DNA from 3 places in the Pectobacterium colocasium genome. Region 1 is predicted to be linked to each of the others. Evidence: predicted binding sites of a transcription regulator. Region 1 holds the regulator's gene; each other region holds the start of a gene.
The links. Region 1 encodes ArgR, which controls arginine synthesis, uptake and breakdown. Its sites were predicted from a motif close to ANTGAATAAAAATACANT; they were not measured.
Positions count from the first base shown of each region.

Region 2: a site for ArgR is predicted at 6,234-6,251, ahead of argC (N-acetyl-gamma-glutamyl-phosphate reductase). Genes of this name have one in related genera too.
Region 3: a site for ArgR is predicted at 9,239-9,256, ahead of argA (amino-acid N-acetyltransferase). Genes of this name have one in related genera too.

Region 1 is NZ_CP084032.1:678,286-689,087, reverse strand. It holds gene LCF41_RS03140 (DNA-binding protein) at 1-360, opposite strand, end outside; gene LCF41_RS03135 (DNA-binding protein) at 607-993, opposite strand; gene LCF41_RS03130 (helix-turn-helix domain-containing protein) at 1,181-1,444, shown strand; gene mdh (malate dehydrogenase) at 1,506-2,441, opposite strand; gene argR (transcriptional regulator ArgR) at 2,911-3,381, shown strand; gene tsaD (tRNA (adenosine(37)-N6)-threonylcarbamoyltransferase complex transferase subunit TsaD) at 3,490-4,503, opposite strand; gene rpsU (30S ribosomal protein S21) at 4,731-4,946, shown strand; gene dnaG (DNA primase) at 5,100-6,854, shown strand; gene rpoD (RNA polymerase sigma factor RpoD) at 7,009-8,847, shown strand; gene mug (G/U mismatch-specific DNA glycosylase) at 8,935-9,438, opposite strand; tRNA gene LCF41_RS03090 (tRNA-Ile) at 9,580-9,655, shown strand; gene LCF41_RS03085 (hypothetical protein) at 9,918-10,802, shown strand, end outside.
Region 2 is NZ_CP084032.1:4,628,781-4,639,582, forward strand. It holds gene ubiJ (ubiquinone biosynthesis protein UbiJ) at 1-117, opposite strand, end outside; gene ubiE (bifunctional demethylmenaquinone methyltransferase/2-methoxy-6-polyprenyl-1,4-benzoquinol methylase UbiE) at 170-925, opposite strand; gene rmuC (DNA recombination protein RmuC) at 1,061-2,623, opposite strand; gene argH (argininosuccinate lyase) at 2,844-4,217, opposite strand; gene argB (acetylglutamate kinase) at 4,280-5,053, opposite strand; gene argC (N-acetyl-gamma-glutamyl-phosphate reductase) at 5,091-6,095, opposite strand; gene argE (acetylornithine deacetylase) at 6,298-7,449, shown strand; gene LCF41_RS20945 (GntR family transcriptional regulator) at 7,504-8,217, shown strand; gene LCF41_RS20950 (starvation-sensing protein RspA) at 8,225-9,424, opposite strand; gene LCF41_RS20955 (PTS transporter subunit EIIC) at 9,749-10,802, shown strand, end outside.
Region 3 is NZ_CP084032.1:1,088,678-1,099,479, reverse strand. It holds gene LCF41_RS04920 (ABC transporter permease) at 1-93, shown strand, start outside; gene LCF41_RS04915 (ABC transporter permease) at 95-1,030, shown strand; gene LCF41_RS04910 (ABC transporter ATP-binding protein) at 1,027-2,748, shown strand; gene LCF41_RS04905 (M20 aminoacylase family protein) at 2,741-3,994, shown strand; gene LCF41_RS04900 (TetR/AcrR family transcriptional regulator) at 4,079-4,780, shown strand; gene LCF41_RS04895 (4-hydroxy-tetrahydrodipicolinate synthase family protein) at 4,824-5,741, shown strand; gene mltA (murein transglycosylase A) at 5,830-6,960, opposite strand; tRNA gene LCF41_RS04885 (tRNA-Met) at 7,232-7,308, shown strand; tRNA gene LCF41_RS04880 (tRNA-Met) at 7,380-7,456, shown strand; tRNA gene LCF41_RS04875 (tRNA-Met) at 7,529-7,605, shown strand; gene amiC (N-acetylmuramoyl-L-alanine amidase AmiC) at 7,768-9,012, opposite strand; gene argA (amino-acid N-acetyltransferase) at 9,271-10,614, shown strand; gene LCF41_RS04860 (L-talarate/galactarate dehydratase) at 10,678-10,802, opposite strand, start outside.

The DNA.
Region 1 (10,802 bases):
GATGGGGACCTCATCCAGCCGAGACAACATCGCTATCGTCCCTTCACGCAAGATGAAATTGATCAGCCGGGTTCGTTCATCAACAGAAAGTTGATGGAAAATATGCACCCACGATGACAACAGGGTCGGCTCATTATCGATGCGGTAATATTCTGTTGGCGGGTTCTCTCTTACGAGCAGAGAATTCCTGACCTCGTTCGGCAAACTACGAATAGAATATTCGACACCACGCCCTTGAACCCCTTTCCTTCTGCGCTTTTCCCAACCGTCGTCTCGCGCCCGTTTGTTCAGCCCCTGCGGTGACTTCGGCAATCCACCTACGCCAACCAGCTCACTTGTTGCAAACCATTCTTTGTCCATACTCGTCACTCCCTTGTTTGTTTTGAACAGGCATTACGTCAACTCGCCCAAAAGTTTCCATATAATAGACTATAATTACCTAAACCGCTAACTTTTACACGTTACCGGCACACCTAAGTAATAAAGAAATGATTAAATCCAGTGCGATGCTAAAACATCGCGCCCAGAGTAATACGGTAAACCGAAAGAAAATGCAGGTTCCTTCTTCACCACAGATGGGCAATCAGGGAACCCACTCCCTATAGCTCAGTCAATCTCCATTGATGAGATAGGTTCTTCATCCGACGGTGTAATACCCAACTGGCTCAGCGTCGTCGATACGCCGACGCGAAGAATATAAGCGACTAGCTCATCTCTTTCTTTTTCAGATAGTTGCTGATAAATCTGCATCCATACCGCCAGAGCCGCAGGTTGCTTGGCCGAGTAGACGGAAGGCTCGATTTCGAGTAATAGGGATTTTTTTACCGTATCCGGTAAGCTGTGAATTGAGTACTCCACTCCTCTTCCCTGGACGCCTTTACGGCGACGCTTCTCCCATCCATCCTCACGGGCGCGCTTATTCAATCCTTGTCTTGATTTCGGAAGGCCGCCGACTCCAACCAATTCGCTGGTAGCAAACCACTCTTTTTTCATTGCCTTTCATCCTGATAGTGCCATCCCTAACAAAAACGCGCTTATTTGGAAATTAATTGAGAATTTTAAGGAAAATTAATGCTATATTATTTCCAAATAATAATGTCATGTTAGCTCGGCATATAACTAACATCCGTTATTTATACCACTAATCTACAGTCGTCTTATAGCAAATAAGGGAAGGAATATGATTTTAAGGAAACAAGACTGGCATCCCGCTGATATCATTGCTGCACTGCGCAAGAAAAACACGACGCTGGCGGCAGTATCGCGAGCGGCCGGATTAAGCTCATCTACGTTAGCTAACGCGCTCTCACGCCCCTGGCCCAAGGGGGAATGGCTTATTGCCGATGCGTTGAATATTCACCCCTCAGAGATTTGGCCCAGCCGGTATTACGATCCGGAAACCAATGAGCTTATCGACAGAAAAAAACTCATCCGCCCCGATTAAAAAAGAAAAGCCGGAGATCACTATCTCCGGCTTTTATTCTGCGTATTGTTAACAATCGCAATTATTTGATGAACGTCTCGCCTAACTCAATATCCTGCTTCAACGTCTCCAGCATGCTGCTAAGCGCATTTTGCTCAAAAGCGCTTAATGTGCCGATATCTTTACGCTCTACGACGCCGTCTTTGCCCAACAGCACCGGTTGAGCGAAGAAACGAGCATATTTGCCATCGCTTTCAACGTATGCACATTCCACCACACCGCTTTCGCCTTGCAGCGCACGAACCAGAGACAGACCAAAGCGTGCAGCAGCCTGGCCCATAGACAAAGTGGCCGATCCGCCACCCGCTTTGGCCTCAACAACCTCGGTGCCCGCATTCTGAATACGCTTGGTCAGATCGGCCACTTCCTGCTCACTGAAGCTGATACCAGGAACCTGAGACAGCAGTGGAAGAATCGTCACACCAGAGTGTCCGCCGATAACTGGAACATTAATATCCTGTGGCTGTTTGCCTTTCAGCTCAGCAACGAAGGTATTGGAACGGATGATATCCAGCGTGGTAACGCCGAACAGTTTGTTTTTGTCATACACGCCAGCTTTTTTCAGCACTTCAGCTGCAATGGCAACGGTCGTGTTCACTGGGTTAGTGATAATACCGATGAAGGCTTTTGGGCAGGTAACCGCAATTTGCTCAACCAGATTACGCACAATTCCCGCATTGACGTTGAACAGATCGGAACGATCCATACCAGGTTTACGTGCCACACCAGCAGAGATCAGCACGATATCCGCGCCAGCCAGCGCAGGTTTAGCATCTTCACCGCTATAGCCTTTGATCTTCACTGCTGTAGGAATGTGGCTCAGATCGACAGCAACACCCGGCGTGACCGGTGCAATATCGTAAAGGGATAGTTCTGAACCTGAAGGAAGCTGGGTTTTGAGGAGGAGTGCGAGTGCCTGACCGATACCACCTGCTGCTCCGAGAACTGCAACTTTCATCCTAAACTCCTTATTATCGTAAAATAAAAAAGTGCCGTGAATTCATTTGGTTATAAACAGAATATAAAAAATGGGGATAAGATCAGTCTACTCACCTTTCTGCAAATGACATGAGAGACAAAAATACGCTATGTCTCTAATAATAAATCAAAAACAACCATTCGTTTGAAAGGTAAGTAAAGTTAATAAGCTATTGAGCTATAACGCGGTGTTCATTCACGTGCAATTAACCTGTGCGCTACATTACACCGATCGATGGCGTCCAAACAACATCATTCTGATAACATTTGATTTACTTTTATGTGACGCAGGACGCATTTTTCGGACTACTCACGGACCGAATTTTTGTGAAAACAGCGACTAGCACATATCTGAGGAAATAGACTGGAATTATAGGCGATTTAATTGCATAAAAATTCACACAACTGCATAATAGGAGAATTAACCATAACAATTAATCCGGTGCAGAATGCGAAATTCGACAAAACAAGAAGACCTCGTTAAAGCGTTCAAAGCGCTGTTAAAGGAAGAGAAGTTCAGTTCTCAAAGTGAAATTGTTCAGGCATTGCAAGACGAAGGATTTGAAAATATCAACCAATCCAAGGTGTCACGCATGCTGACGAAATTTGGCGCCGTGCGCACACGCAATGCAAAAATGGAGATGGTGTATTGTCTCCCAGCGGAACTCGGCGTTCCTACAACGTCTAGTCCACTAAAGAACCTGGTGTTGGACGTGGACTACAACGATGCGGTCATCGTCATCCATACCAGCCCTGGCGCCGCGCAGCTCATTGCCCGCCTGCTGGACTCACTCGGGAAGTCCGAAGGGATTCTCGGCACCATTGCGGGGGATGACACCATCTTCACCACCCCGGCAAGAGGCTTCAGCGTCAAACAGCTTTACGAAGCTATTCTGGTGCTCTTCGAACAAGAGCTGTAACTCACCCGCTCGCTATCGTTTTTATTACTCGTTTTTTACTGAGTATTTTCGCTACGTTTTCTTTGCTACGTGTAGGATCGCTACACGTAGCAATTATTGCCAAAACGCTCACACCGCGGGCAGTTCAGCCAACGGCCAACGTGGTCTAACGGATACCCCCAGCGTCTGGCTGGCGCCGTGCATCAGACGTACACTGCCCGCATAGGCAATCATCGCACCATTATCCGTACAGAATTCAGGACGCGCATAAAACACTTCGCCGCCACGTTTTGCCATCACTTCACCTAAGCGCTGGCGTAGCGTCCGGTTTGCACTCACGCCCCCCGCCATGACCAGTCGCTTAAAGCCCGTTTCATCCAGCGCACGACGACACTTGATAGCCAGCGTATCCACAACGGCATCTTCAAATGCGCGAGCAATGTCGGCACGCGTTTGATCGTCATCGCCGTTGCTCCGAATCGTATTGGCAGCAAACGTTTTTAGCCCAGAGAAGCTGAAATCCAGCCCAGGTCGATCGGTCATTGGGCGCGGAAACGTAAAGCGCTGCGAATCCCCCGTCTGCGCCATCTTCGACAGCATCGGGCCACCGGGATAATCCAGCCCCAGCAGTTTCGCCGTTTTATCAAACGCTTCGCCCGCGGCGTCATCAATCGACTCGCCCAGTAAACGGTATTCACCAATGCCCGTTACGCTGATGAGCTGCGTATGTCCACCAGAAACCAGCAGCGCCACGAAGGGAAACGCCGGTGGATTATCTTCCAGCATCGGCGCCAGCAAATGCCCTTCCATATGGTGCACAGGAATTGCTGGCACATCCCAGGCAAACGCCAGAGAACGTCCAACCGTCGCCCCCACCAGTAACGCGCCAACCAAACCAGGACCAGCGGTATAAGCCACACCATTGATGTCGCTTGCCTGCAACCCGGCTTCACGCAGCGCAGCCTGAATTAATGGAACCGTTTTACGCACGTGATCGCGTGAGGCAAGCTCAGGCACGACACCACCGTAATCAGCATGTAATTTGACCTGGCTGTATAACTGATTGGCGAGCAAACCGGTTTCTGTGTCATAAATGGCCACGCCGGTTTCATCACAGGATGTTTCGATACCCAATACACGCATTGCTGTTCCTACTTTGATGACGATACAAGCGCTCGTTGAATGCTGCTTGCTTCAAACTGTGGATAGTCTACCATAAGCTCCCTGATTTCTGCGCTGGCCGTGGTTGGGTGTTTTATGATCACCACAATGCTTTACAAAGGCGTCACGTTTGCAGTAGAATTCCGCACCATTTTGAAAAGGCTGGCACAAGGCCAGCGGCAAACCGAATTTATTGAGGTGAGAGGCACATGCCGGTAATTAAAGTACGTGAAAACGAGCCGTTCGACGTAGCTCTGCGTCGCTTCAAGCGTTCCTGTGAAAAAGCAGGTGTTCTGGCTGAAGTTCGTCGTCGTGAGTTTTATGAAAAACCAACGACCGAACGTAAGCGCGCTAAAGCTTCTGCAGTGAAACGTCACGCGAAGAAACTGGCTCGAGAAAACGCACGCCGCACTCGTCTGTATTAATTTTCAGGAGGGTTTCCCTCCAACGCGTGATTAATCCGCAGACTTAGCAGTTGCATACGAAGGCCGTGCTTTCCGAAAGGAAGCGCGGCTTGTTGTCGTTTATAAGCTATATCCAATGTAACCACCTTACAGAAAGATATACATCAGGGGCTTATGGCTGGACGAATCCCACGCGTATTTATTAATGACCTGCTGGCGCGCACCGACATCGTCGATCTCATTGACGCGCGTGTCAAACTGAAAAAGCAGGGCAAAAACTACCATGCGTGCTGTCCGTTCCATCACGAAAAAACCCCCTCATTCACCGTAAACGGTGACAAACAGTTCTACCACTGTTTTGGCTGTGGCGCACACGGCAACGCCATTGATTTTTTGATGAATTACGATCGTCTCGAATTCGTTGAAACCATTGAAGAACTGGCCACCCAATACGGCCTCGAAGTGCCTTATGAAAGCGGCACTGGCCCAACCCAGTTAGAGCGTCACCAGCGACAAAGTCTATACGAATTGATGGGGCAGCTCAGCGGGTTCTATCAGCAAGCACTAAGCCAGTCAGTCGGTACGCCAGCGTTGCAGTATCTGCAACAGCGCGGTTTAAGCGCAGAGGTTATCAGCCATTTTGCGATCGGCTTCGCTCCGCCCGGCTGGGATAACGTCTTAAAGCGCTTTGGCCGCAATAATGATGACCGCAGCACATTGAACGATGCCGGCATGCTGGTGACTAACGATCAAGGCCGAACGTATGATCGCTTCCGCGAGCGAGTGATGTTCCCCATTCGCGACAAACGGGGGCGAGTGATTGCTTTCGGCGGACGAGTATTAGGCGACGGTACGCCAAAGTACCTTAACTCGCCAGAAACAGAGATTTTTCATAAAGGTCGCCAGTTGTACGGCCTGTATGAAGCGCAGCAAAGCCACGCGGAGCTAAAGCGACTTTTGGTTGTTGAAGGCTATATGGATGTCGTGGCGCTGGCGCAGTTTGGTATTGATTATGCGGTGGCGTCGCTGGGTACTTCGACGACCGCCGATCACATTCAGTTACTCTTTCGCGCCACCGATCTAGTGGTGTGTTGTTATGACGGAGACCGTGCCGGACGCGAAGCGGCATGGCGCGCGCTGGAAACTGCGCTACCCTATTTGAACGATGGTCGTCAGCTACGCTTTATGTTTCTGCCGGACGGTGAAGATCCCGACACGCTGGTACGTAAAGAGGGCAAAGCCGCCTTTGAACAGCGTATGGAACACGCTCTGCCGCTGTCGCAGTTTCTGTTTGAAACGCTGCAACAGCAGGTGGATATGAGTTCTCCCGATGGCCGTACCAAGCTCAGCACGCTGGCGCTGCCGCTGATAGGCCAGGTACCGGGAGAAACGCTGCGGCTCTATTTGCGCCAGCAGCTCGGCAACAAGCTAGGTATTTTGGACGACAGCCAGTTGGACAGGCTACTGCCTAAAATGGCAGAGCAGGCGCAGCCTTACCAGCCGCCGCAACTAAAAGTCACAACTATGCGTATACTTATAGGACTTTTAGTACAAAACCCCAGGCTGGCGGCAGAGGTTCCTGACCTTGCGCTGGAAGGGATTGAAGAAGACAAAGTGGCTGGTTTATCGCTGTTTCAGGATTTGGTGAAAACCTGCAACGCCAGCCCGGGAATGAACATGGGTTTGCTGTTGGAAAAATATCGCGACAGCAAGTACCGCAAGCAGCTTGAAACCATGGCTTCATGGAACCATATGATCGTAGAGGAAGAGCTCGACGAGAAGTTCAGAATCAGTCTGGCAGAGCTCTACGATCAGCTGTTGAAACAGCGACAAGAAACATTGATTGCCCGTGACAGAACGCACGGGCTCAACGCCAAAGAAAAAAAAGAGCTTTGGTCGTTGCAACTGGCGTTGACCAGAAAACACTGATACAGAGGCTTAATTGCCGATAAATAGCAGGGTTGAGCCCTGCAAAGAGCCGCTACAGGGGCCGCGGCGATAAGAAAAATACCCCTAATGCTATTGTTAGCGAACTACGCTGACCGACACCAACCCAAATACTCTGAAGTGTGGATACCGTCTTATGGAGCAAAACCCGCAGTCACAGCTGAAGCTGCTTGTCACCCGTGGTAAGGAGCAAGGCTACCTGACCTATGCTGAGGTCAATGACCATCTGCCGGAAGATATCATCGACTCGGATCAGATCGAAGATATCATCCAGATGATTAACGACATGGGCATCCAGGTGATGGAAGAAGCACCGGATGCAGACGATCTGTTGCTGGCCGAAAACACCAATGATGCCGATGAAGATGCGGCAGAGGCTGCTGCGCAGGTTCTATCCAGCGTTGAATCGGAAATTGGTCGCACTACCGATCCGGTTCGCATGTACATGCGTGAAATGGGTACCGTTGAGCTATTGACGCGTGAAGGCGAGATTGATATCGCCAAACGTATCGAAGACGGTATCAACCAGGTTCAGTGCTCTGTCGCCGAGTATCCTGAAGCCATTACTTACCTGCTGGAACAATACGATCGCGTTGAAGCGGGCGAAAGCCGCCTGTCCGACCTGATCACCGGCTTCGTCGATCCTAATGCGGAAGAGGACATCGCCCCTACCGCAACGCACGTGGGCTCCGAGCTGTCGAGCGAAGAAATGGACGATGACGACGAAGAGTCTGAAGACGACGAAGACTCCGAAGACGATAACAGTATCGATCCGGAACTGGCGCGTGAGAAGTTCACCGAACTGCGTGAACAATATGAAACCACCCGTCAGGCTATCAAAGCCCATGGTCGTAGCCATGCGCTGGCAGCACAGGAAATTCTGAACCTGTCTGAAGTCTTCAAACAGTTCCGCCTGGTGCCGAAACAGTTCGATTTCCTGGTTAACAGCATGCGTTCCATGATGGATCGCGTCCGTACTCAGGAACGTTTGATCATCAAACTGTGCGTTGAACAGTGCAAAATGCCGAAGAAAAACTTCGTCACTATGTTCACCGGCAATGAAACCAACAGCACCTGGTTTGCCGCAGCCGTCGCCATGGGCAAGCCGTGGTCTGAAAAGCTGAATGATGTAGAAGAAGACGTCACTCGCAGCCTGCAAAAACTGCAACAGATCGAAGAAGAAACCGGTCTGACAATCGAGCAGGTGAAAGACATCAATCGCCGCATGTCGATTGGTGAAGCAAAAGCACGTCGCGCCAAGAAAGAAATGGTGGAAGCCAACCTGCGTCTGGTTATTTCTATCGCGAAGAAATACACCAACCGTGGTTTGCAGTTCCTCGACCTCATTCAGGAAGGCAACATCGGTCTGATGAAAGCGGTAGATAAATTCGAATATCGCCGTGGTTACAAATTCTCGACCTATGCAACCTGGTGGATCCGTCAGGCGATCACCCGCTCTATCGCCGATCAGGCACGTACCATCCGTATTCCGGTACACATGATTGAGACGATCAACAAACTGAACCGTATCTCTCGTCAAATGTTGCAGGAAATGGGTCGTGAACCGACGCCGGAAGAGCTGGCTGAACGTATGCTGATGCCGGAAGACAAGATCCGTAAAGTGCTGAAGATCGCGAAAGAGCCGATTTCAATGGAAACCCCGATTGGTGATGATGAAGATTCACATTTGGGCGATTTCATTGAAGATACGACGCTGGAGCTGCCGCTGGATTCAGCAACGTCGGAAAGCCTGCGTTCTGCGACACACGACGTACTGGCTGGCCTGACCGCACGTGAAGCGAAAGTCCTGCGTATGCGTTTCGGTATCGATATGAACACCGACCATACGCTGGAAGAAGTGGGCAAACAGTTTGACGTTACGCGTGAACGTATTCGTCAGATCGAAGCGAAAGCGCTGCGTAAACTGCGCCACCCAAGCCGTTCCGAAGTGCTGCGTAGCTTCCTGGATGATTAATTCGGTTCTCAGCTAATCCACACGACATGATAAATAACCCCGGTTCTCCGGGGTTATTTTTTGCCTGTCAGAACGCTCAGATTGCATTTATACGTTATCCTGCAATGCCTGATGCAGCTCCTGATACGACGCCACCAGCGACTCCAGCGTCGCACGATTCAGTCCACTTGGGTTCGGCAGCACCCAAACCTGCGTCTCGCCAATACGCAACGCCTGACGTCCCCACGACACTTTCTTGATACCAAACGCCTGACTGAACGCCTGCTTCCCCAGCACAGCCAACGCACGCGGCTGATAACGCTCCATTTTCTCAACAATCGCGCTCCCACCTTGCAGCAGCTCATCTCGCCCTAGCTCGGTGGCTTCAACCGTTGGGCGATCCACCAGCATCGTGATGCCGCATCCGGTGTCCAGCAGATGTTGTTCTTCGGCGGGCGTCAGCAACCGCTCGGTAAACCCTGCCTGATGAATGACTTTCCAGAAGCGGTTACTGGGGTTCGCGAAGTGGTAACCATGATGGGCCGTCGACAACCCAGGGTTAATGCCGCAGAAAACCACCTGAAGATTCATGGCAAGAATATCGGTAATCATGTCTTTCCCTACTTCCGTTGACTACAGCTATCGTAAATTCTGATAAGAATAACAACAAGCTATCTTGAGTACATAAAAGCACCACCCAGCAGATAGGCTATAGACCTCCTCCGCACATTACCGTATAATCATTGCCCATTCGGCCCCTTAGCTCAGTGGTTAGAGCAGGCGACTCATAATCGCTTGGTCGCTGGTTCAAGTCCAGCAGGGGCCACCAAATATATAATCGACATACTACGTATTTTTATGATTTCTTCATCGTTTTGACTATTCAGAAAAAAGTTATCAGATATTCGGATAAATAAAATTTCAAATTAAGAAAAAAACATTAATGATTTCCCTTACAATTTAAAAACCAAAAATCGCCTCTAAAAATAGATAATTAACCTTACCCCATCACTTCCCACTGAATAATACTATAACTAGTGCGTAAAAGAATTTTAATTAAATGAAAATCAATCAAAATTGAAAGGTAAAATATGGATAATGGATGGGCTAATATCGCCAAAAATTTAATGAAAAGCCAGAAATTAAAGTATTGTAGTGCGCCAGAAATTTTACATGAAAGGTGTGACTCAAGAATCATTGATGCACATACATTATCAAAATCTTTATCTCTTCGGCCTATAGCAAGTAATGGAGTGGTTATGTCAGTGAATACCAACCCCTTTACTTTAAATGAACAAAATGGAGTGCTAACATTTACAAAAACCGGCATTTCTAAAGCATCTGTATTTACTGGATTTTGTGCCTACCACGATAAACATATCTTTTCTCCTATAGAAAATACTTTGTTCTATCCCTCAGCAGAAAACCTTTTCTTACAAGCTTATCGTATTAGTTGCATGGAATATTTTAAAAAATCACTTATTGTTAAAAACCAATATAAATTAAGAAACGAATTCAATTCACAATTGAAAGAATTAAAGAAAGAACGCAATGACGATGATTTAAAAACAAAAGAGAAAATAATAAAATCAATCCTATCCGAAAAAGAAAGGCATGAAAAACAAGGTTTATCCGACACTGGAAAGATAAAGAAAAAACTTGATGAAATATATTTATCAAAGTCTTTCTCACGTCTTAGACACAAAGTATTTGAAGTAGAGAACAATAAAGTTGTAACAGGAGCATCCATCCTAATAGAAATAGATTTCTATAACAATAAATTGCAAAACCTCAATGACTACAATCAAGATCAATTTATTATATTCAATTGTATAAGCACTAGTAAAGACAAAGGATTTATTTTTTTCTCATGGCTTCAGGAAAATAGCCTAGCGGAAAAATTAATTAAATCATTAATGGAAAAAGAGAATAAAGAAGACCTACTCGTTGAGTTTTTCTATTCTTATTCAGAAAAT
Region 2 (10,802 bases), 960 kb from region 1:
TCCCTGTAAGCGCTGGCGGGCAGACTTCATGCTTCTATCACAAGAAACCGTATCGTGAAAAAGCAGCTGATTCAGCGCGGTTTCCAGCGTAGCAGTCAGAAAAGACGTTATCAGCATTGGCGTTTCCAATCAGAATGTAAACCCACGATTCAGAATTTGAACCTGCGATTCAGAATTTAAACCCACGATGTAGTGCAACGATTCCACCGGTGAGGTTGAAATAGTTAACACTGTCAAAACCGGCGTCGCTCATCATCCCTTTCAGTGTTTCCTGATCGGGATGCATGCGGATGGATTCCGCCAGATAGCGGTAGCTCCCGGCATCACTCGCCACGGCTTCGCCAATCCTCGGCAGGATATGAAAGGAATAGGCATCATAAACGGTGCTCAGTTGTTTAATTATCGGCTTGGAGAATTCCAAAACCAATAACCGACCACCCGGCTTCAGGACACGGTACATTGAGCGCAGCGCTTTGTTTTTGTCCGTCACGTTGCGCAAGCCAAAGGAGATAGTAATACAGTCGAAGAAGTCATCAGGGAACGGCAGCGCTTCTGCATTGGCCTGCACATAGCTGATGTTGTCGATAATGCCTTTGTTACGCAGTTTCTCACGGCCTACTTTCAGCATAGATGCGTTGATGTCCGCCAGAATGACTTCACCGCCTTCACCAACCATACGGGAGAATTTGGCGGTTAAATCCCCTGTTCCTCCGGCTAGATCCAGAACACGCTGGTTACGTCTTACGCCACTGCATTCAATGGTGAAACGCTTCCAGATACGGTGGATACCAAAGGACATCAGGTCATTCATCAAGTCATATTTTGCTGCTACAGAATGAAAAACTTCAGCCACCATGACTTCTTTTTCATCCCTGGCGACAGTCCGAAAACCAAAGTCGGCCGTATTCTCCTGCTCACTTGCCATCTTATCCGCCTACTATTTCAGTCAAATTTCGGGTCTACCCATTTATGGTGAGAGTGTACCAGACCCGGATAAAAACCCCACTGCACTAATTTCTTTCGCATAGCCGAGTGCCAAGCCCGCGAAATCCATACCCATTTAGTACGGGTGAGTACGGGAGGAAAAGAGCGTTTCCCCTTCTTCACCTTCCGTTTTTACGGCAGGAGGGACAGCGTCGGGCGCGACAGAACCCGGTAATTCATCGCGTTCAGCGTGCTCATGGGCCGTTGCTTTTTCGGCCAATGACGGGCTGATCGTGCGTTTAATTTCTACCCCCAGCGCACGGAATCCCTCAGCCTGGCCAATAAGGTTACCACGCCCAGAGGAAAGTTTATTCATTGCCTGGCGATAAGTGCCCTGCGCTTTATCCAGACTTTGTCCCATCGCTTCCATGTCATCGACGAACAACCGCAGTTTATCGTATAGCCGTGACGCTTTTTCAGCGATGTGCTGTGCATTGCGGCTCTGCTGTTCATAGCGCCATAGGTTATTGATGGTACGTAACGCCACCAGCAGCGTGGTCGGGCTGACCAGCATAATATTGTGCTTTAGCGCCTCGTTGATCAATTCGGGCTGGCGATCGATAGCAACCAGAAAAGCGGGCTCGACCGGAATAAACATCAGCACGTAGTCTAGCGAACGCAGCCCCGGAAGCTGCTGGTAATCTTTGCTGCTCAGTTGCCGAATATGGCTGCGAACCGAGAGCAAATGCTCGTTCAGCGCCACACTCCGCTCTGCGTCATCGTCACTATTGAAATAGCGCTCGTAGGCCACCAGCGACATCTTGGCATCGATCACAACATCTTTGCCCTGCGGTAAACGCACGATGACATCCGGCTGCAGGCGACTATTTGCCCCCGTCTGCACGCTGACCTGAGTTTGATACTCGTAGCCTTCCCGTAGGCCAGAGGCTTCGAGCACGCGGCTTAACACCACCTCGCCCCAGTTACCCTGCGTCTTATTGTCGCCCTTCAGGGCTTTCGTCAGGTTGATGGCTTCATGTGCCATCTGCGCGTTCAGTTGTTGCAGATTGCGGATTTCATGCGCCAACGTGTGACGCTCACGCGCTTCCGCACCAAAGCTGTCCTGCACCTGACGGCGGAACCCATCAAGCTGCTCACGCAGCGGCATCAGCAGCTTATCCAGACTCTGTTTATTTTGTTCATCCACCTTACGGCCGCTATGTTCAAAAATCCGGTTCGCCAGATTCTCAAACTGCGTCGTCAACCGCTGTTCGCTGTTTGCCAGCAGCCGCTGCTTCTCTTCCGCCGCCATACGGGTTTCTTCCAGCCGAATCGTGACTTCCCGCAGCTCCGCTTCCTGCGCGCTGTTGATTTCACGCAGCGTTCGCAGTTCCTGATTTAACTGCACGCATTCTTCACGGAGTTCAGTAAGCTGTTGCAGCTTTTCATGGCTGGCAGAGAGTTGAGCGTGAACCGTGCGCAGTTCCAGCTCGTTTTGCCGCAGCCGCTGTTCGTCCTGCTGCTTTGCCTGCTGCTGTTCGCTGAGCGACTGCTGAGCCTGCTGCAATGTCTGCGCCAGCAACTGCTGTTCGGTGTCATGCCGCGACAACTTCTGCTGATGAATCAGGCTGGCAATTAACCACCCGACCAGTAGCCCGACCGCGCTGCCGCCCAGACCATAAAATATGCTGATATCCACTTTGCCTCCGCAGGCCTTTCACGCTGTCGGTCAAGGTAAAATGATACTGTATGGATGTCCAGAAACAATTCTGGTGAGGAAGACGCTGAGCAGAAAAATGCGAACCGCATTCCATATGAGAATGGATAGATGATAATTTGCAGAAAAATCAGATCGGTAACGCAGAAATCCCCCCAACGCGAAACACCACGTTGGGGGAACTGAAACAGAAGAGGGCAACTTAGGCTAGGCGCTGCTTCGCATCGCCAATCGCTTTAGCAACCTGCTGTGGTGACACGCCACCTTGTGCCGCACGCTTATCCAGACAGGATTGCAACGCCAGAATCGGGTACACATCCTCGCCAATCACGGCGCTGAATTTTTGCAGATCGGCCAGCGGCAACGCTTCCAATGCTTTGCCCTGACGAATGGCTTCAACTACCGCTTCGCCCACGATATGGTGCGCTTCACGGAACGGAACGCCTTTCGCAACCAGATAATCCGCCAGCTCTGTCGAGTTCGCGTAGCCTTGCTCGGCCGCTTCTTTACAGCGCGGACGCTTAACCTGAATGCCTTCCAGCACCAGACCCGCCATCATCAGGCAGTCGTGCCAGGTATCCAGCGCGTCAAACAGCCCTTCTTTGTCTTCCTGCATGTCTTTGTTATACGCCAGCGGCAGGCCTTTAAGCGTCATCATCATGCCGGTCAACGCACCCTGTACACGACCGCATTTACCACGAATCAGCTCCAGCGCATCCGGGTTTTTCTTCTGTGGCATCAGGGAAGAACCGGATGTCACACGGTCAGACAGCTCAACGAACGCCGCTTCACCGCTGTTGAAGAAGATCAGATCTTCGGCAAAACGCGACAGGTGGATCATGCCGATCGAAGCATCAGACAGCAGTTCCAGTACATGATCGCGATCGGAAACCGTATCCAGACTGTTACGCGTGGCCGAGGCAAATCCCAGCCAGCCCGCCAGTTGCTCACGGTCGATTGGATAAGCCGTTCCTGCCAGTGCACCGCAGCCCAGTGGGCTGACATCCAGACGCTTCAGCGTATCTTCCAGACGGCTTTCATCACGCGCCAGCATTTCATGGTAGGCCAGACACCAGTGCGCAAACGTCACTGGCTGTGCACGCTGTAGGTGGGTGTAACCCGGCATCACCGCATCCTGATTGGCTTCCGCCGTCGTAACCAGCGCCTGACGCAGCTGGCGTACCGACAGCAGCAGTTCTGCAATCTGCGCCTTGCACCACAGCTTCAGATCCGTCGCGACCTGATCGTTACGGCTACGACCGGTATGCAGCTTTTTACCTAAATCGCCGACTTTCTCAATCAGACGCAGTTCAACCCAGCTATGAATGTCCTCTGCATCGCTTTGCAGGATCATCTCAGGATCAGCCTGTACCTCAACCAGCAGCGCATTCAGCGCCTGTTCCAGTTGCTGCTGCTCCTGCTCGCTGAGCACATTGACCGTCACCAGTGCTTTCGACCAGCCGATCGAGCCAACGATGTCCTGTTCCGCCAGACGGTAATCAAACCGCAGTGAGTCATTAAATTGTTTAAAACGCTGATCTGCTGCCTGACTAAACCGACCGCCCCACAAAGCCATAACCCTTACTCCCAAAAATATCATTCATGTTGGTATCGCATCATGCCATACCCAGAAACGACTTACGCCAGAATACGCGTGCCAATCGCTACGCCGTTGAACAGCGCAGGTAGCTGCTCAGCATGACGCCAGCTAGCGATATCAACTGGACGACCCAGCGCACGAGCGGCATCCAGCGCGGCGTTGACCTTAACAATCATGCCGTCGGTGATGATGCCCTGAGCAATCAGCTGCTCGGCTTTCTCTGCCGTCATTTCGGCGATACGCTGGCCTTTACCGTCCAGAATGCCGCTCACGTCAGACAGCAGGATTAAATCCGCACCCAGCGTTTGCGCCAGTGCCGTCGCCGCTTGGTCAGCGTTGACGTTCATCAGGTCGCCCTGTGCCGTAATACCGATGGAGCTAACAACAGGCAGATAGCCCGCAGACAGCAGCGTGTTCAGCAGCGCAGGCGATCCTGCCTCTGCTTTACCCACAAAGCCCAAAGACTCATCTAACTGCGTGACCGTCGTGCTGCCACCATCGCCCAGACACAAGCCGACCGCATTGATGTCATGCTTCTTCGCCCATGACAGCAGCGTCTTGTTGGCGGAACCCGCCAGCGCACCGGTGATGATGTCGATCTGATCGGCAGGCGTGACGCGCAGGCCGTTTTTCTTCACGACGGGCAGCGACAGTTTCTTCATCAGGTCATCCACCAGACAGCCGCCGCCGTGCACAATCACCAGCGGACGCTGATGTTCCTGACGGTAAGCCACCAGCGCAGTGAACAGACGTTCCAGCGCTTCTTCGCTATCCAGTAAAACGCCACCTAATTTGATAATTAACGGATTCATTATGCTTCGCGCCTCGAAATGTCGGGACCAGTAATTGTTAAATTAACGATTGGGTTTCAGGGAAACCAAAACGAATGTTCATGCATTGCACAGCCTGCGCCGATGCGCCTTTCAGCAGGTTGTCTTCGGTGGCCACCGCGATCAAATGCTCACCATCCACGGAAAAACCGATATCGCAGAATGGCAGGCCGACAACGGATTTCAGCGCCGGAACGCCCTTATCATACAGGCGTACCAGCGGCTTATCGTGATAAGCGTTGTGATAGGCTTCAGCGACATCCTGCTGGGTGACGCCCGGTTGCAGACGACAGGTGATGGTTTCCAGAATGCCACGGGCGAAGTTGCCCAAATGCGGCGTGAAGATCACTGGCGTGCCGAGGTGCGTTGAAATTTCAGGTTCATGACGGTGATTGAAAATGCCGTACGGTTGCAGGCTCACTTCACAGAAGCTGCTGGTCAGAGACGCTTTCCGCCCTGCCCCGCTCACGCCGCTCACGGCATTAATGACCGGCCATTGGGCAGGGTTCAGCAGTTGTGCATCCAGCAGTGGTTTCAGCGCCAATTGCGCCGCCGTGGGATAACATCCCGGCACGGCAACCAGCTGTGCCTGCTTCACGCTTTCTGCACGCCATTCGGCCAGACCGTAAACGGCTTTTGCCAACCAGTCAGGATGCTGATGCTCAAAGCCATAGTAGCGACGATAAAATTCGGCATCCTGTACGCGGAACGCGCCGGACAAATCAAAAACAGTGCAGCCAGCCGCCAGGAAAACAGGGGCCAAATCGTGGCTGACTTTGTGGTCGGTCGCCAGAAAAACGACATCCACGCCTTTCGCGGCTTCTTCAGCATCGGTCAGCGGTTTTACCGGCATATCAATAATGCCCTTGAGCTGCGGATGTAAATCAGAAATCGATTTTCCTGCATCGACACTTTGCGCAGAAACCATCAAAGCGGTTATGTTCATCTGTGGGTGACGATTCAGGTAAAGCACAAGCTCAGCACCAGCATAACCACTTGCACCAACAATCAGCGTATTCAGCATGGGATCCGTATACCTTCTTACTTATCTATGGAACAGGTAACAGGGCTCACCAGCGTCGGTACGCAGTTCACCCGCGAAGCTCAGTGAAAGTGGCGAATCGCCATCGCCATACCTTTGGGTTTTCTTTCACCGCGCAATATTGTATTTTTATTCATAATAAATGCATGAATATTGATACTATCCTAACCAGAGGCTGTCAACAGTGAAGATGAATTTACCCCCTTTTATTGAGCTATATCGGGCATTAATCGCGACACCGTCCATCAGTGCCACCGACAGCGCGCTCGATCAAAGTAATCAGGCGTTAATCAACCTGCTGGCAGGCTGGTTCGGCGATCTCGGCTTCCATGTTGAAGTCCAGCCGGTTCCCGGCACCCTCAATAAATTTAATATGCTGGCACGAATTGGTGAAGGAAAAGGCGGTTTATTGTTGGCAGGGCATACCGACACCGTGCCGTTCGACGATGGCCGCTGGACGCGCGATCCTTTCACGCTAACCGAGCACGACAATAAGCTGTACGGCCTGGGTACCGCGGATATGAAAGGGTTCTTTGCCTTTATTCTTGATGCCTTGCGCGACATCGATCCGACCAAGCTGACAAAGCCACTTTATATTCTGGCGACGGCCGATGAAGAAACGACGATGGCCGGTGCCAAGTATTTCTCCGAATCCACGCAAATTCGCCCAGACTGCGCCATCATCGGCGAGCCCACCTCGTTGCAGCCGGTACGTGCCCACAAAGGCCATATGTCCAACGCGATCCGTATTCAGGGGCAGTCTGGTCACTCCAGCGATCCTTCGCGCGGTGTGAATGCGATTGAGCTGATGCACGAAGCGATTTCCCATCTGTTTGTTCTGCGCAATACCCTACAGGAACGCTATCACAACCCGATTTTCCACATTCCCCACCCCACGATGAATCTCGGCCACATTCACGGTGGCGATGCTGCGAACCGTATCTGCGGCTGCTGTGAACTGCATATGGATATTCGTCCGCTGCCGGGCATTACGCTTAACGATCTAAACGGACTGCTGTCAGAAGCGCTTGAGCCTGTCAGTCAGCGCTGGCCGGGTAGGCTGACCATCAGCGAGCTGCATCCGCCCATTCCTGGTTATGAGTGCCCGCCCGATCACCGTCTGGTATCGGTCGTAGAGAATCTGCTGGGGACGAAAACCGAAATCGTGAACTACTGTACCGAAGCCCCGTTTATTCAGACGCTGTGCCCAACGCTGGTTCTGGGGCCAGGATCGATCGAACAGGCGCACCAGCCGGATGAATATATTGATACCAAGTTTATCAAGCCGACGCGGGAGCTGATTTCTCAGGTGATTCATCACTTCTGCCACCACTGATCCGATGAAAGCGGCCTTGTCAGCCATGCTGGCAGGGCTATTTTGAGACAGCTCATGAAAAAGAAAGATTTCATCGCGCAGGATTTACTGAGCAAAATCTATCAGCACACCGACCCATTGCCGGAAAAACTGCCGCCGGAACGTCAACTGGCGGAAGAATACGGCGTGTCGCGCTTTACCATCCGCCAGGCACTGGAAAAGCTCGCCAGCATCGGCGCGATCCATATGGTGCAGGGCTCGGGTAACTTCATTAATCAGGGCGTACGCAGCAACCCGCTGGTGTATAACTCGATTACCGAAAAGAAATTTAATCAGATTTCATTCCGTCTGCTCAGCCTGCACAAGCGCCTGCCCAATCGGGAAGAGCAACAGGTCTTTGCGATCGGCGACAGTGAGTTTATCTGGGAATTCAGCCGATTACGCTACGTTGATAACCGCAAGGTGCAGATCGAAATATCGAAAATGCCCGCAGCGGATTTCCCGGATATGAACCAGAAGATTATTGAAAGCTCAATTCAGAAGTACGTGCTCAGCAAGGGCTATGCGATTTCGCACTACCTGACGCACTATCAGGCAGTTAACGTTACCAAAGCACAGGCTGAGCTACTGGGCTGCAAGAAAGGTACGGCGGCGATGCATATTCTTAATCGCGGTATTCTACAGGGCGGTCGCGTGTACGAATCGAGCGATATCATCGATATCAACTACGCCTGCACCTACGTCATCCCTTTAAATCTTGATAACCTGAATTTCCGCCAGTCGCCTTAGTGCTGACTCAGGGCGTATGCATCGTGCCATCCGGCAGGCGGCTCTGCGTCCATTCATGCGGACGATAGACGACGGGGAACTGCCGCGCCGCATCCAGATCGATACCGACGCCAATACCGGGGCGTTCAATCGGATACAGATAACCATTCTCCGGCTCCACCGCCTGCGGGAAGACCTTGCGGGTATTTTCCGGGTAAGCGACAAATTCCTGAATCGCAGCATTGTGCAAATGGATATTCAGGTGAATGTTGACCGCCGCGCCGATAGGCGTCATATCCGGTGGGCAGTGCCATGCCAGCCGAACACCAAAGTTCTGACAGAACGCGCCTAGTTTCAGCGCAGGCGTAATCCCGCCAATTTGTGAGACATGGCAGCGAATGAAATCAATCTGCCGGTTAATCACCAGACTCTGCCACTCGGCAGGATTATTAAATAGCTCACCCGTCGCCAGCGGCACCGCGCTCTGGCTGCGGATCTGCGCCAGCCACTCGTTTTGCGCAGGCGGCAAAATATCTTCGATAAAATAGGGACGATAGGCTTCTACCGCTTTGGCAAACTGCACCGCCTGATTCGGGAACAGGCGCTCATGGACATCATGCAGGATGTGGAAACGATCGCCGTATTTCTCGCGCAGTGCACGGAACATGGCGAGCGTATTCGCCATGTACTGCTCCTGATCGTAATAAGCTCCCTCCGTTGGCTGCTTCGTGCTGTGCAACGTGTCAGGGTTACCACCATAGAAGCCTAACTGGCAGCGAATATGGCGGTAACCTTGTGCATACAACCGCTCCACGTCCTGATACAGCCCGTCCAGCGTATCGCTGGCAGCATGGCTGTAGGCGGCAATCGCATCGCGGGATTTCCCACCAAACAGGTGATAAAGCGGCATATCCGCCAGCTTGCCTTTGATATCCCACAGCGCCATATCGACGCCCGCCACCGCATTGTTGATAACCGGCCCGTTACGCCAATAAGCGTTGACCATCATCATGTGCCACAGATCTTCAATGTGGTTAGCATCTCGTCCTAGCAGCAGCGGTTTGAGGTACTCGTCCACCATCGCTTTGACGGCCAATGGGCGCTGCTGGAAGGTCGCACAGCCATATCCCGTAACGCCTTTATCCGTGTAAACCACCACCGTCACCAAATTATGACGGTCAGGGCGGGTAACGAGACATTCAATGTCAGTAATGATTGTCGGCAACACAAAAATATCCTCCAGTGCATTTCCGGAATAGCCATTCCCGGAAAAAACACAGTCTAAAAATCAATTTCTTTTTTGTTTTCTACTTATTTTTTCTTTTATTGTAAACCTCTTAATTAAAAGAATTATTTTGGTTTGAAAAACACGTCAAATTGATAAAAAAACCAGACCAATTTAGAGAAAACAACAACAAGCACCCCTTGAAAAAGTAACCATGTGACGAAAATCATGTTTTATTGGTTTGTTTTTTATTTTTTTAAATTTTACTATCTGCGGAAATAAGTCAGCCAAAAACAACATAAGGCTATGCAGCGGAGAATTTATTCCATGGGAAAAAATGACGTTATTCAGTCAATCATTAAATTGGTCGGCGGAAGCGAAAATATTAATAAAGCCTGGCACTGCATGACGCGGTTGCGGTTTGATTTAATTGACGAAAATAAAGTGCAAACGGACGCTATCAGGAACCTGCCAGGTATATTAGGTGCCCAACACCAGAGTGAGCAATTCCAGATTATTATCGGGCCGCAGGTCAATGAGTATTACGAACTGCTGAACGCCCAGCTTTCGCCTACAACGACATCGCAGCCGGACGTGCAGAAGCAGAAGAAGGGGCTGATTTCGCTGTTCATGGATACCGTTTCCGGCGTATTTGGTCCGATCGTCCCTGCCATCGCAGGTGCCGGGATGATCAAAGGGCTGCTGGCAGGGTTGATCGCCTTGAAAGTGGTCTCTGCCAAAACTGATACCGTGATCGTCCTCGATCTGATCGCCAGCGGTGTGTTCTATTTCTTACCTTTCTTCCTCGCCATCTCCGCAGCCAGGATATTTAAAACAAGCGAATATCTGGCAGCGGCTGTTGCAGCCTGCCTGATGTACCCGTCGTTGATAGAAGCGGCGAAGGCACTAGCCAGCAATAGCCCTAATGCGGTCAGCGCCTTTTACTTCATCGGTGTGCTACCCATTCCGGTGTTCAACTATGCCGCCAGCGTCATCCCGGTGATTTTCTCCGTGCTGGCACTGAGCTATATCCATCGTTGGGTCGATCGCATTATGCCTTCGGTGCTGAAAACCGTATTTACCCCAACGCTGACGCTGTTTATCGCCGCACTGGTGTCGCTCACCATTATCGGGCCATTCGGGATCTACCTCGGTAAACTGCTGGCACTGTTTATTCAGAGCCTGTTCGATGTGTCGTCTATCTTTGCTGGTTTCGTGGTCGGTGCGATTCGGCCTGTCGCTATCCTGACTGGCATGCATCACGCGATGACGCCTATTGCACTGCAAAATTTCAGCAATCAGGGCTTTGATATGCTGATGCCGATGATGTGCATGGCGAATATGGCGATTGCAGGCGCAACGTTCGCCATCTACTTCCATG
Region 3 (10,802 bases), 410 kb from region 1:
GTCCTGCTGCTTTCCGCCTTCTTAGTCATTTTGGCTAACGTGCTGGTGGACTTACTGCAATCCTGGCTCGATCCCCGAATTAAGGCACGCTGATATGAACCACCTTTCTCCTGAAAATCTCACCCCGAAGAAAGCCGCAGCGGATGGCGTTAGCTCAGCGGCAACTCGCCCGTTAAAAACGCCTTTCCGCCTGTCGCCGGAGGTGCGTGCATTTATCCGCAACCCCGCGGGGATGGCTGGCCTGCTGTTGCTGATTACGGTATTTCTGATGGCCGCCTTCGCACCGTTGCTCTATCCCGGCGATCCGCTGGATATGGTCGCTCAGCCTTTCTTGTGGCCGGGCGAAAACCCTGATTTCCCCTTAGGAACCGATTCGATGGGCCGGGATGTCGCCGCCGGCATCGTCCACGGTTCACAGGTTTCCTTGCAGATCGGTTTCTCGGCAGTCATCGTCAGCCTGTTAATTGGCACCGTCGTCGGTGCACTGGCGGGCTATTTTGGCGGTCGGGTTGATGACCTGCTGGTTCATATCACCGAACTGTTCCAGACCTTCCCGACTTTTTTGCTGGTCGTGGTGCTGGTCGCCATCGGTTCGCCTTCGGTTACGCTGATTTCACTGGCTATCGGGATTGCCTCGTGGCCAACGATTGCCCGTCTGGTACGGGCCGAATTTCGCTCCCTGCGCGAAAGCGATTTTGTGTTAGCCGCACGCAGTCAGGGATTTTCCAGTCTGCGTATCATCTTTCAGGAAATGCTGCCGAACGCGCTGCCGTCGATCATCGTCACCACGTCGGTCATGGTCGCCTCGGCCATTTTGATTGAATCCGCCCTCTCCTTCTTGGGCTTTGGCGATCCGAACCGCGTGAGCTGGGGCAGCATGATCGGCGCTGGCCGGGAATCGCTGCGTACCGCCTGGTTTCTTACCGCCTTGCCCGGCACCGCACTGGTCTTAACCGTGCTGTCATTGAATCTGGTGGGCGACGCATTGAACGATGCACTGAATCCACGGTTACGGGGGAGAAGCGCATGAAGCCGCTGGTCGATATTCAAGATTTACACGTCAATTTTCCTGGTCATCAAGCCGTTCGAGGGCTAAACCTGACGATTAATGCCGGAGAAACGCTGGCGCTGGTCGGCGAATCCGGCTGCGGTAAATCCGCGACGGCGCTGTCCCTGATGCGGCTGGTCGCCGAACCGGGAACAATCAGCGGCCGCATCCTGTTTGATGGACAGGATCTGCTGACCCTGCCAGACCGGCAGATGCGCCAGCTGCGTGGCAATGCGCTGTCGATGATTTTTCAGGAACCGATGACCTCGCTCAATCCAGTACTTTCCATCGGGCAGCAAATTAGCGAAACGCTGCGATTGCATGAAGCGCTGACGCCTGCACAGGCACGGACGCGCGCCATCGAATTGCTGGATCTGGTCAAGATCCCAGAACCCGCCCGCCGGGTGGATGACTATCCACATAACCTTTCTGGCGGACAGCGTCAGCGCGTCATGATCGCCATGGCGGTGGCGTGCCGGCCGCGTCTGCTGATTGCCGATGAGCCGACCACGGCGCTGGACGTTACCATTCAGGCACAGATTCTGGCGCTGCTGGATAACCTGCGGCGTGAATTCTCGATGAGCCTGCTGCTGATTACCCACGACCTTGGGCTGGTGGCGCAATGGGCCGACCGCGTGGCGGTGATGTATGCCGGACAAAAGGTAGAAGAAGCACAAGCGGCTGACCTGTTTCAGTCATCCACACACCACTTCTCCCCCAAACACAGCTATACGCGCGGGCTGTTAGCGACATCGCTACATATGGATCAGGACAGGCACTACCGTACCCATCGGCTGGCGGAAATCCATCATGCGCCAACGGACGAAGGTTTTACGCTGCTGACGCCGCCCAGCTTGATTCACCGTGCCACCGATACAAACCAGCCGCCGCTGCTCTCGCTGAAAAATATTCATACCCGCTATTCAACAGCACAGGGCAAAGTGCTGGCCGTTGACGATGTGTCACTGACTATTTTACCCGGAGAAACCCTCGGTCTGGTGGGCGAATCCGGCTGTGGTAAATCCACACTGTCCAAAACCATTCTGCGCCTGCTACCGCCTTCGCACGGGCAGATCGTGTTCGATGGGCAAGACATCACCACGCTAAAAGAATCACGGCTGAAAGCGTTACGTCAGCGGGTGCAGATGATCTTTCAGGATCCGTACGCTTCGCTGAATCCACGCCACAGCATTCAGCATATTCTTGAAACGCCGCTGATCGTACATGGCCTTGGCGATCGTTCTCAGCGACAGCAGGCAATCAAAAATATCATCGATCGTGTCGGTCTGCCGCAAAGCAGCCTAAGCCGCTATCCCCATGAATTTTCCGGCGGACAGCGCCAGCGTATCGGCATTGCCCGTGCACTGGTGGTACGCCCTTCACTGGTGATTTGCGACGAACCGGTGTCCGCACTCGATGTGTCTATTCAGGCACAGATCCTCAATCTGTTGGTTGAGTTAAAAAACGAAATGGGCCTGTCGCTACTGTTTATTTCCCACGATCTCGCCGTGGTGCGTTATATCGCCGATCGGGTCATGGTCATGCAAAACGGACGCTGTGTGGAAAGTGGCGATCACCACAGCATCTGGCATCAGCCACAACACCCGTACACCCGCAAGCTGATCGATGCCGTCCCAGGCGGCGGGCAGCGTGATGCGCTTGTGCCTCCACAGCCGATGAGTAGACAGGCGCATGGATAAGAACAGAGAACACATGATGAATACACCGACACCAACCGCTATTGACCAAACAGCGATGGAATTGGTCATTCAGGATTTTTTACCTGAGCTGATTGCGATTCGTCACCATATTCATCAACACCCAGAAATTGGCTTTGAAGAGTTTGCCACCGCGCAATTAGTGGCAGAAAAGCTGACGGAGTGGGGGCTTGCCGTCACAACGGGCATCGGTGGAACGGGCGTGGTCGCCACACTACATGGTCGTTATCCCGGTGGAGACAGCATCGGCCTGCGGGCAGATATGGACGCGTTGTATATCAATGAGAAAACGGATCTGCCCTATGCATCGGTGCATGCCGGGAAAATGCATGCCTGCGGACATGATGGACACACCACCATGCTGCTGGGCGCCGCACGCTATTTGTCTCAGCACCCCAACTTTGCTGGAACGGTACATTTTATTTTCCAGCCAGCGGAAGAAGGATTAGGTGGCGGACTTGCCATGCTCAATGACGGCCTGCTGACCGCGTTCCCCTGCAACCGACTCTTTGGTCTGCATAACAAACCCGGTATCGAAGTGGGAAAATTCGCGATTCGCAGCGGGCCAATGCTGGCAGCCAGCGATACCTGGCAGGTCACGTTTCACGGCACGGGTGGACACGGCGGTTCAGGCGTCCACCTTTCTATCGACCCGACGCTACCCGCCGCACAATTTATGCTTGGCCTGCAAACCATCGTTAGCCGTAACGTCCCCGCGATGGATGCGGCGGTGCTCAGCATCGGCCATATTCAGGGCGGCGATATCCATGCTCCAAACGTGATCCCCGATAGCGTCATCCTTAAAGGAACCGGACGGAGCTACTCACCGAGCGTTCGCGATCTACTGGAAACGCGCCTGCGAGAACTGGCACACAGCACCGCACAAGGCTTTGGTGCAACGGCCGACGTGCACTATGAACGGCAATATCCCGCGCTGGTTAACGATACGCATGTCACGCAGTTAGCCGTTAATGCCGCCGCGCAGGTGGTCGGACGCGAACAGGTTGACACCGCGATGACGCCGCTGCTGGGTGCAGAAGATTTTGCCTACATGCTGGAGCAGCGCCCGGGCGCATTCATGATGCTGGGTAACAACGACAAAAAGGCGTCCAACGTGCATCACCTGCATACCCCGCACTACGACTTTAATGACGCGCTGATCCCACTAGGCATCCGCTATTGGGCAACATTGGTTTATCAAGAGTTGGGTTTTCAAGAACTGGCCTAGCGACAGCGCATTTTACACAGCCTCACTATCACAACGCATGACGTCGGTGCCCCCGACTGTGAGCGTGAGCAAAAAGGATGAATCATGGTGGCGTTATTGAAAACCAAAGAGCAAAGCAAAGAAAAAGAGGCAGACATTAAACAGCGCATCCTGCGTGAAGCCATCACGATCTTCGCCTGTAAAGGCAGTGAGCTAACGACGATTCGCGAAATAACGGAAGCCACCAACGTGAATGTCGCGTCGGTGAATTATTACTTTGGCTCGAAAGAAGGATTACTGCGTGCCGTACTGGACAACGTTCTCGGCCCGTTAAATGACGAAAGAACGCGTCTGCTGGATGAGGTGGAAAAGGCCAATCAGGGTGATGAACTGCCCGTTGCCGCGCTGCTGGATGCGCTATTGCGCCCGCTGGTTAAAACAGCCCGCACGCCCGACGGCGGACGTATTGTCGTGCGCCTGTTACAGCACCTGCGCGCGACGCCGGGTCTGGAGGTCACTGCCCTGCTTTCGGCGCAGTTCGATCACGTCGCTCACCGTTTTATCGATGCCTTTTCCCGTGCGCTGCCGGAGTTATCGCGCGCAGAGGTGATCTGGCGTTATGAATTTGCCCGTGGTGCCGCCATGCACGTGTTAACCGACGCCGATCCGCGCTCTGGCCGTCTGGCGTTGCTTTCCAAAGGGCTGTGTGACAACCGAGATGACGACCGCGTGCTGTCGCATCTCTTACGTTTTGTCGAGGCGGGTTTTACCGCCAAGCCACTGACTGAGACATCACTTCAGTCCTGATTTTTAGTTATTCGCAACACGTTTACATTGACAGGAAACAGACATGAGCAGAGAAAAAATTGAAGGGTCATTCGTTGCCCTTATTACGCCTTTTAATGACGATGGCAGCGTGGATTTCGGCGCATTTGAGGCGTTATTAAAATTCCAGGAAGACAACGGCACCGCAGCCGTTTTGATTATGGGCTCAACGGGGGAAGTGTCCATGCTGTCCCCAGATGAGAGAAAGGCGATCATCCGCCGAACCGCGCAATACAGCACCAGCAAAATGAAGCTGTTCTACGGCTGTACCGGTAACAATACCGATACCACCATTGACTATGTTCGCTATGCACATGACAACGGCGCAGACGGTGCCATTATCGCCGCCCCCGCCTATATCTGTGCCAGCGAGAGCGATATCGAAAGCTATTTTCTGGAAATTGCCGACGCGACCGATTTGCCGTTAGGGATTTATAACAATCCGCCACGCGTGAAAACGGATCTGCACTGGACATCGCTGCTGCGTATTTTCCAACACCCGAACTACGTTATTCATAAAGAATCCACCACCCGCGTAGGTCAGGTCGCACAGGTTCTGGCAGGGAACCCTGATGTTTCGGTGATGTGCTGCGACTCGCCCAATCTGGGTCTGGTGGTGCCAACAATGTCGTTGGGAGGGCATGGGACGGCCAACATGACCGGCAATATTGCCCCAGCAGAACTGGCTGAAATTTCTCGTCCGTGGAAAAATGGTGAGGATGCAGAGCGCTTCCGTCAGGCCTATCAACATTTGCTGCCGCTGTTGCATTACACCTATTCCGCAATCAACCCGGTAGCGGTGAAATCATTGATGAAGGCGGTAGGTTTACCGGCAGGCAGCCTGCGCCGTCCACTGCGGGGTTTGCAGGGCGAAGCGTTGGATTCAGGTATTCGTATCGTGAACGAATTAGGGCTGAGCAGCAAATACGGCTTTAACAGCTGATTCTGTTCTGGTACGTGGAGAGCAAGCGTTTCATCTCAGAAGTGGCTCATCTTTACACCACTTCTGAGATTTCAAACGAAAGAGATGACTACTGTGGATTGTTGACTAACAGCGATCCTGAACCGTTCGCCGGACTGCTTTGCGCACTCTTCAATACCCAGACCCGTCCATAGTGGTTATAGAAGCCAGCCGAATGCCCTGCATCTGGCCCAATGCCCTGATACATATCAAAGTGCTGGCCTTTAATCGCCCCACCGACATCCAGCGCAATCATCAGGCGCATTTCATATTTGCCGGTGAATTTGCCCACGTTATCCAACAGCGGCACTTCCATTAACAGCGCCGTACCAGCCGGAATCAGCGAACGGTCAGATGCCACAGAAGCTTTCGCCACCAGCGGCACGGCACTTGCCCCTTTCACAGGCGCGGACATCATGGGTTTAAAGAACACAAAAGAGGGATTCTGCTCAAACAATTCACGTACTTCATGTTCGGTGTGCTGCTCCGCCCACTTGCGGATGGCCTGCATAGACATCTCTTCACGTGGAACTTCACCCCGATCGATCAGCACTTTACCAATACTGCGGTAGGCATGGCCGTTTTTACCGGCGTAGCCGAAGAACGTCAGCGGACGTCCATCGCCAAAATCAATATAGGCGCTGCCCTGCACTTCCATCATGAAGTTATCGACCAGCGAGTTGGTCCAGGCGAGAACCAGCCTGTCATCCAGTGCACCAGCATAAATGCCAGCACGATCCGGTAGCCGACTGTTCTTTCTGCCCTTTGACGGCATGGCATATAAAGGATGGCGGAATTCACCCTGACGGGTATGGCGCGCCTGTAGCACTGGCGTGTAGTAACCGGTGAACTGCACGTTGCCAAAGTTATCGACGCCTTCCATCTGCCAGGCGTTCAGGCCAAACTTGCTCAGTTCACGGGTGTCAGCCCCAGACATCATCCAGTTTTCAATCGCCTGAAAGGTCGTATTATTGCGCGTATAGAGATTCGGTGACGCCGAGCGGATTTCAGAAACCTGAGTCATGAAATCCCGCGCGTTGACGGGTTTGCCCTTGGCATTCGGCTCATTCACCAATTCCAGAGGCTGGTTGAGGTGACCATCTTTATATTGCTGCCCGCGATCGGTTGGCCGGGATTGGCACCCCGCCAGAATGGCAATGACCACTGCGGTCAGCACGTATTTTCCCCACCGTCCCTTCATCTTTGCGCTCGCTTTTTACATCAAAAAATTTACCGTCGAACGATAACAAACGGCTATCGAGAAAGGAATGGGACAGCATATAAATCCACGGATCAAGCGAATGTCGTTCGGCATGCAGCACAGTAAAAGGTGGGGTTTCTTTTCATCGCCACATTGCGGTCATAAAACAACCTATCAGGTGGTAAATCAATCACCTGACAGCCAAATACCGCGCTTTTTAGAGAAATAGGTTGCATCAATACTCATGGAGAGTATAGTGCGCATCCACGGACGCGGGGTGGAGCAGCCTGGTAGCTCGTCGGGCTCATAACCCGAAGGTCGTCGGTTCAAATCCGGCCCCCGCAACCAATTGATGTGAGTCGTCCATCAAGAAACGTGAAAGCAGTAAAGATAGTCAGTAGTAAAGAAGTTAGTACGGACGCGGGGTGGAGCAGCCTGGTAGCTCGTCGGGCTCATAACCCGAAGGTCGTCGGTTCGAATCCGGCCCCCGCAACCAATTGATGTGAGTCGTCCATCAAGAAACGTGAAAGCAGTAAAAGATAGTCAGTAGTAAAAGAAGTCATACGGACGCGGGGTGGAGCAGCCTGGTAGCTCGTCGGGCTCATAACCCGAAGGTCGTCGGTTCAAATCCGGCCCCCGCAACCAACTAAGACTATGTCTAATTAAGAACCAAGCGACAAAGCACCTTAACGGGTGCTTTTTTGTTTTCTGCGTCACCTATTATCTATACCATTCCTACACCGCGCCCCAGATCTATTGATTTCCTCTGAACCGCGCCAGCAGGACGCGGTCATCATGCAACATCAACTACCGCTCAGCCTGACTGGCAAAGTAGGCTTTAATTCCTGCAAAAATGGATTCCGCAATTTGCTGCTGGAAATGGCTGGTGCGCAGCTTGCGTTCTTCTTCCAGATTACTGATAAATGCCGTCTCAACCAGAACAGACGGAATATCCGGCGCTTTCAGTACCGCAAATCCGGCCTGATCGACGCTGTTTTTATGCAGGCGATTCACTTTGCCCAATCGACTCAGAATCTCTTGACCAAACTTCAGGCTGTCGCTGATGGTGACGGTTTGCACCAGATCGAACATGGTGTGATCCAGATAGCGATCGCCGCTCATGCTCACACCGCCGATCAAATCTGATTCGTTCTGAGTTTCTGCCAGAAATTTGGCGGCGGTACTGGTTGCCCCTTTCTTCGAGAGGGCAAAAACCGACGATCCTCTTGCCGATCGATTAGTAAACGCATCCGCATGAATCGAAATGAACAGATCGGCACGCTGCTTGCGCGCTTTCGCCACCCGCACGCGCAGCGGAATGAACACATCTTCATTGCGCGTCATATACGCCTTCATGTTGGATTCATTATCGATCAGCTTACGCAGGCGGCGGGCGATTTGCAGCACGATGTCTTTCTCGCGCGTTTTATTCTTGCCAATCGCGCCGGGATCTTCACCGCCATGACCAGGGTCGAGCATAATAATCAGCGGACGATCCTGCCCTGCCTTCCCAGCTTTGGGCGCTTCTGCCGGCAGGGTGCGCTCCAGATCGCCTTTGTTGTAATCCTCCAAAAGCGCCAGCAGCGGATCGTCTTCGTTGTCGTAGCGCCCTGCCGCAGGATACAAATCCAGCACCAGTCGGTGCTTGAATTCGGCCACCGGCCCCAGCGTAAAAACTTTAGTCGTCGCCTGCTGTTTAAGCTCCAGCACCAGACGCACCGTGCTTTTATCAAATTGACCGATGCGCGCCTCTTTAATCAGCAGATCGTTATCCTGCTGAAACTGGCTGGCTATTTCCTTCAATACGCTGTTCAGGTGAACATTTTCGATATCCACCACGATGCGTTCGGGATTACTGAGACTAAACTGTTTATATTTCAGCGGGTTATTAGATTCCAGCGTGACGCGGGTATAGGCGGAAGACGGCCAGACACGCACGGCAACGACCTGTGTTGTCGCCGCTATCCCCACACCACTTACGCTTAACAGCCAGGTTGCTGCTGCGCTTTGTAATAGACGTCGTCGAGTCAGATGATGATTCGAATGAGACATGCCGCTCCGATCTGATTGCTGTGCGTTATCCTGAATTTTTGTTTGCTACTGCATGGGATAAGCGATCAAAAAATGAATAAAGGTAAAAATTGTCAAAAACTTTAACGAATCTGCTCTGCCCTGTCATGCAAAAATCATCTGCAGGCCTTATAACAGGCGGATATCATAAATTTGAAGCATTAACCTCGCTTTTATGGTGAATACTTCCTCTTGCCTTTTACACCATAAAGAATAAAAATACATAAATTACGAATAAAAATGCAAAGAGGGCTCGCAGTGAAGGAACGTAGTACAGAACTGGTTCAGGGCTTCCGCCATTCAGTTCCCTATATCAATGCCCACCGTGGCAAAACGTTTGTCATCATGTTAGGTGGCGAAGCCATTGAACATGCCAACTTCTCTAGCATCGTAAATGATATCGGGCTGTTACACAGTCTGGGGATCAAGCTGGTGGTGGTTTATGGCGCTCGCCCCCAGATCGACGCCAACCTGACAACACATCACTACGAGCCTCACTACCATAAAAACACCCGCATCACCGACAGCGCCACGCTGGAGCTGGTTAAGCAGGCAGCGGGGATGTTGCAACTGGATATCACGGCTCGACTGTCGATGAGCCTGAACAACACGCCGCTGCAAGGCGCCCACATTAATGTCGTCAGCGGTAATTTTATTATCGCGCAGCCGCTGGGCGTGGATGACGGCGTGGACTACTGCCACAGCGGCCGCATTCGCCGCATTGATGAGGAGGCGGTTCACCGCCAATTGAATAGCGGCGCGATTGTCCTGCTCGGCCCGGTTGCGGTGTCAGTCACCGGTGAAAGTTTCAATTTAACCTCGGAAGAGGTGGCAACCCAGCTCGCGATTAAACTGAAAGCGGAGAAGATGATCGGCTTCTGCTCGTCACAGGGCGTGACCAATGAAGAAGGCAGCATCATTTCCGAGCTGTTCCCGGATGACGCACAACGGCGTATTGATGCGCTGGAACAGGCTGGTGATTACCATTCGGGGACAGTCCGCTTCCTGCGTGGCGCAGTCAAAGCCTGCCGTAGCGGCGTACGCCGCAGCCATCTGATTAGCTATCAGGACGACGGAGCGCTGTTGCAAGAGCTCTTCTCACGCGACGGTATCGGTACGCAGATCGTGATGGAAAGCGCCGAGCAGGTTCGCCGTGCGACCATCAATGATATCGGCGGTATTCTGGAACTGATTCGCCCGCTGGAAGAACAAGGTATTCTGGTGAGACGCTCGCGCGAGCAGTTAGAAATGGAGATAGACAAATTCACCGTCGTGGTACGCGATAACCTGACCATTGCCTGCGCGGCACTTTATCCGTTCCCGGAAGAAAGCATCGGCGAAATGGCCTGCGTCGCGGTTCACCCGGATTACCGCAGTTCATCGCGCGGCGACATGCTATTGCTACGTATTGCCGCTCAGGCGCGTCAGCAGGGTCTGCAAAAGCTGTTTGTGCTGACGACGCACAGCATTCACTGGTTCCAGGAACGCGGCTTTTTACCTGCCGAAGTGGAAATGCTGCCGAAGAAAAAACAGGCACTGTACAACTACCAGCGTCGCTCGAAGATTCTGGTATTGGATCTCTGAGCGATTCCACTCAATAACGCTGCGCATGGCCGACCATAAAATCGGCCATGTGTATTTGCCTGTTTATGGATGCTTACCGAACTCGCATGTTAATGCTGTCCACTTCCTCGCTTGTTCACTCAGCGTAAATCCAAGCCCCAGACGGTCAGATACCCACATGCGCCCATCGCGCAGCTCTAGCTGCTCGT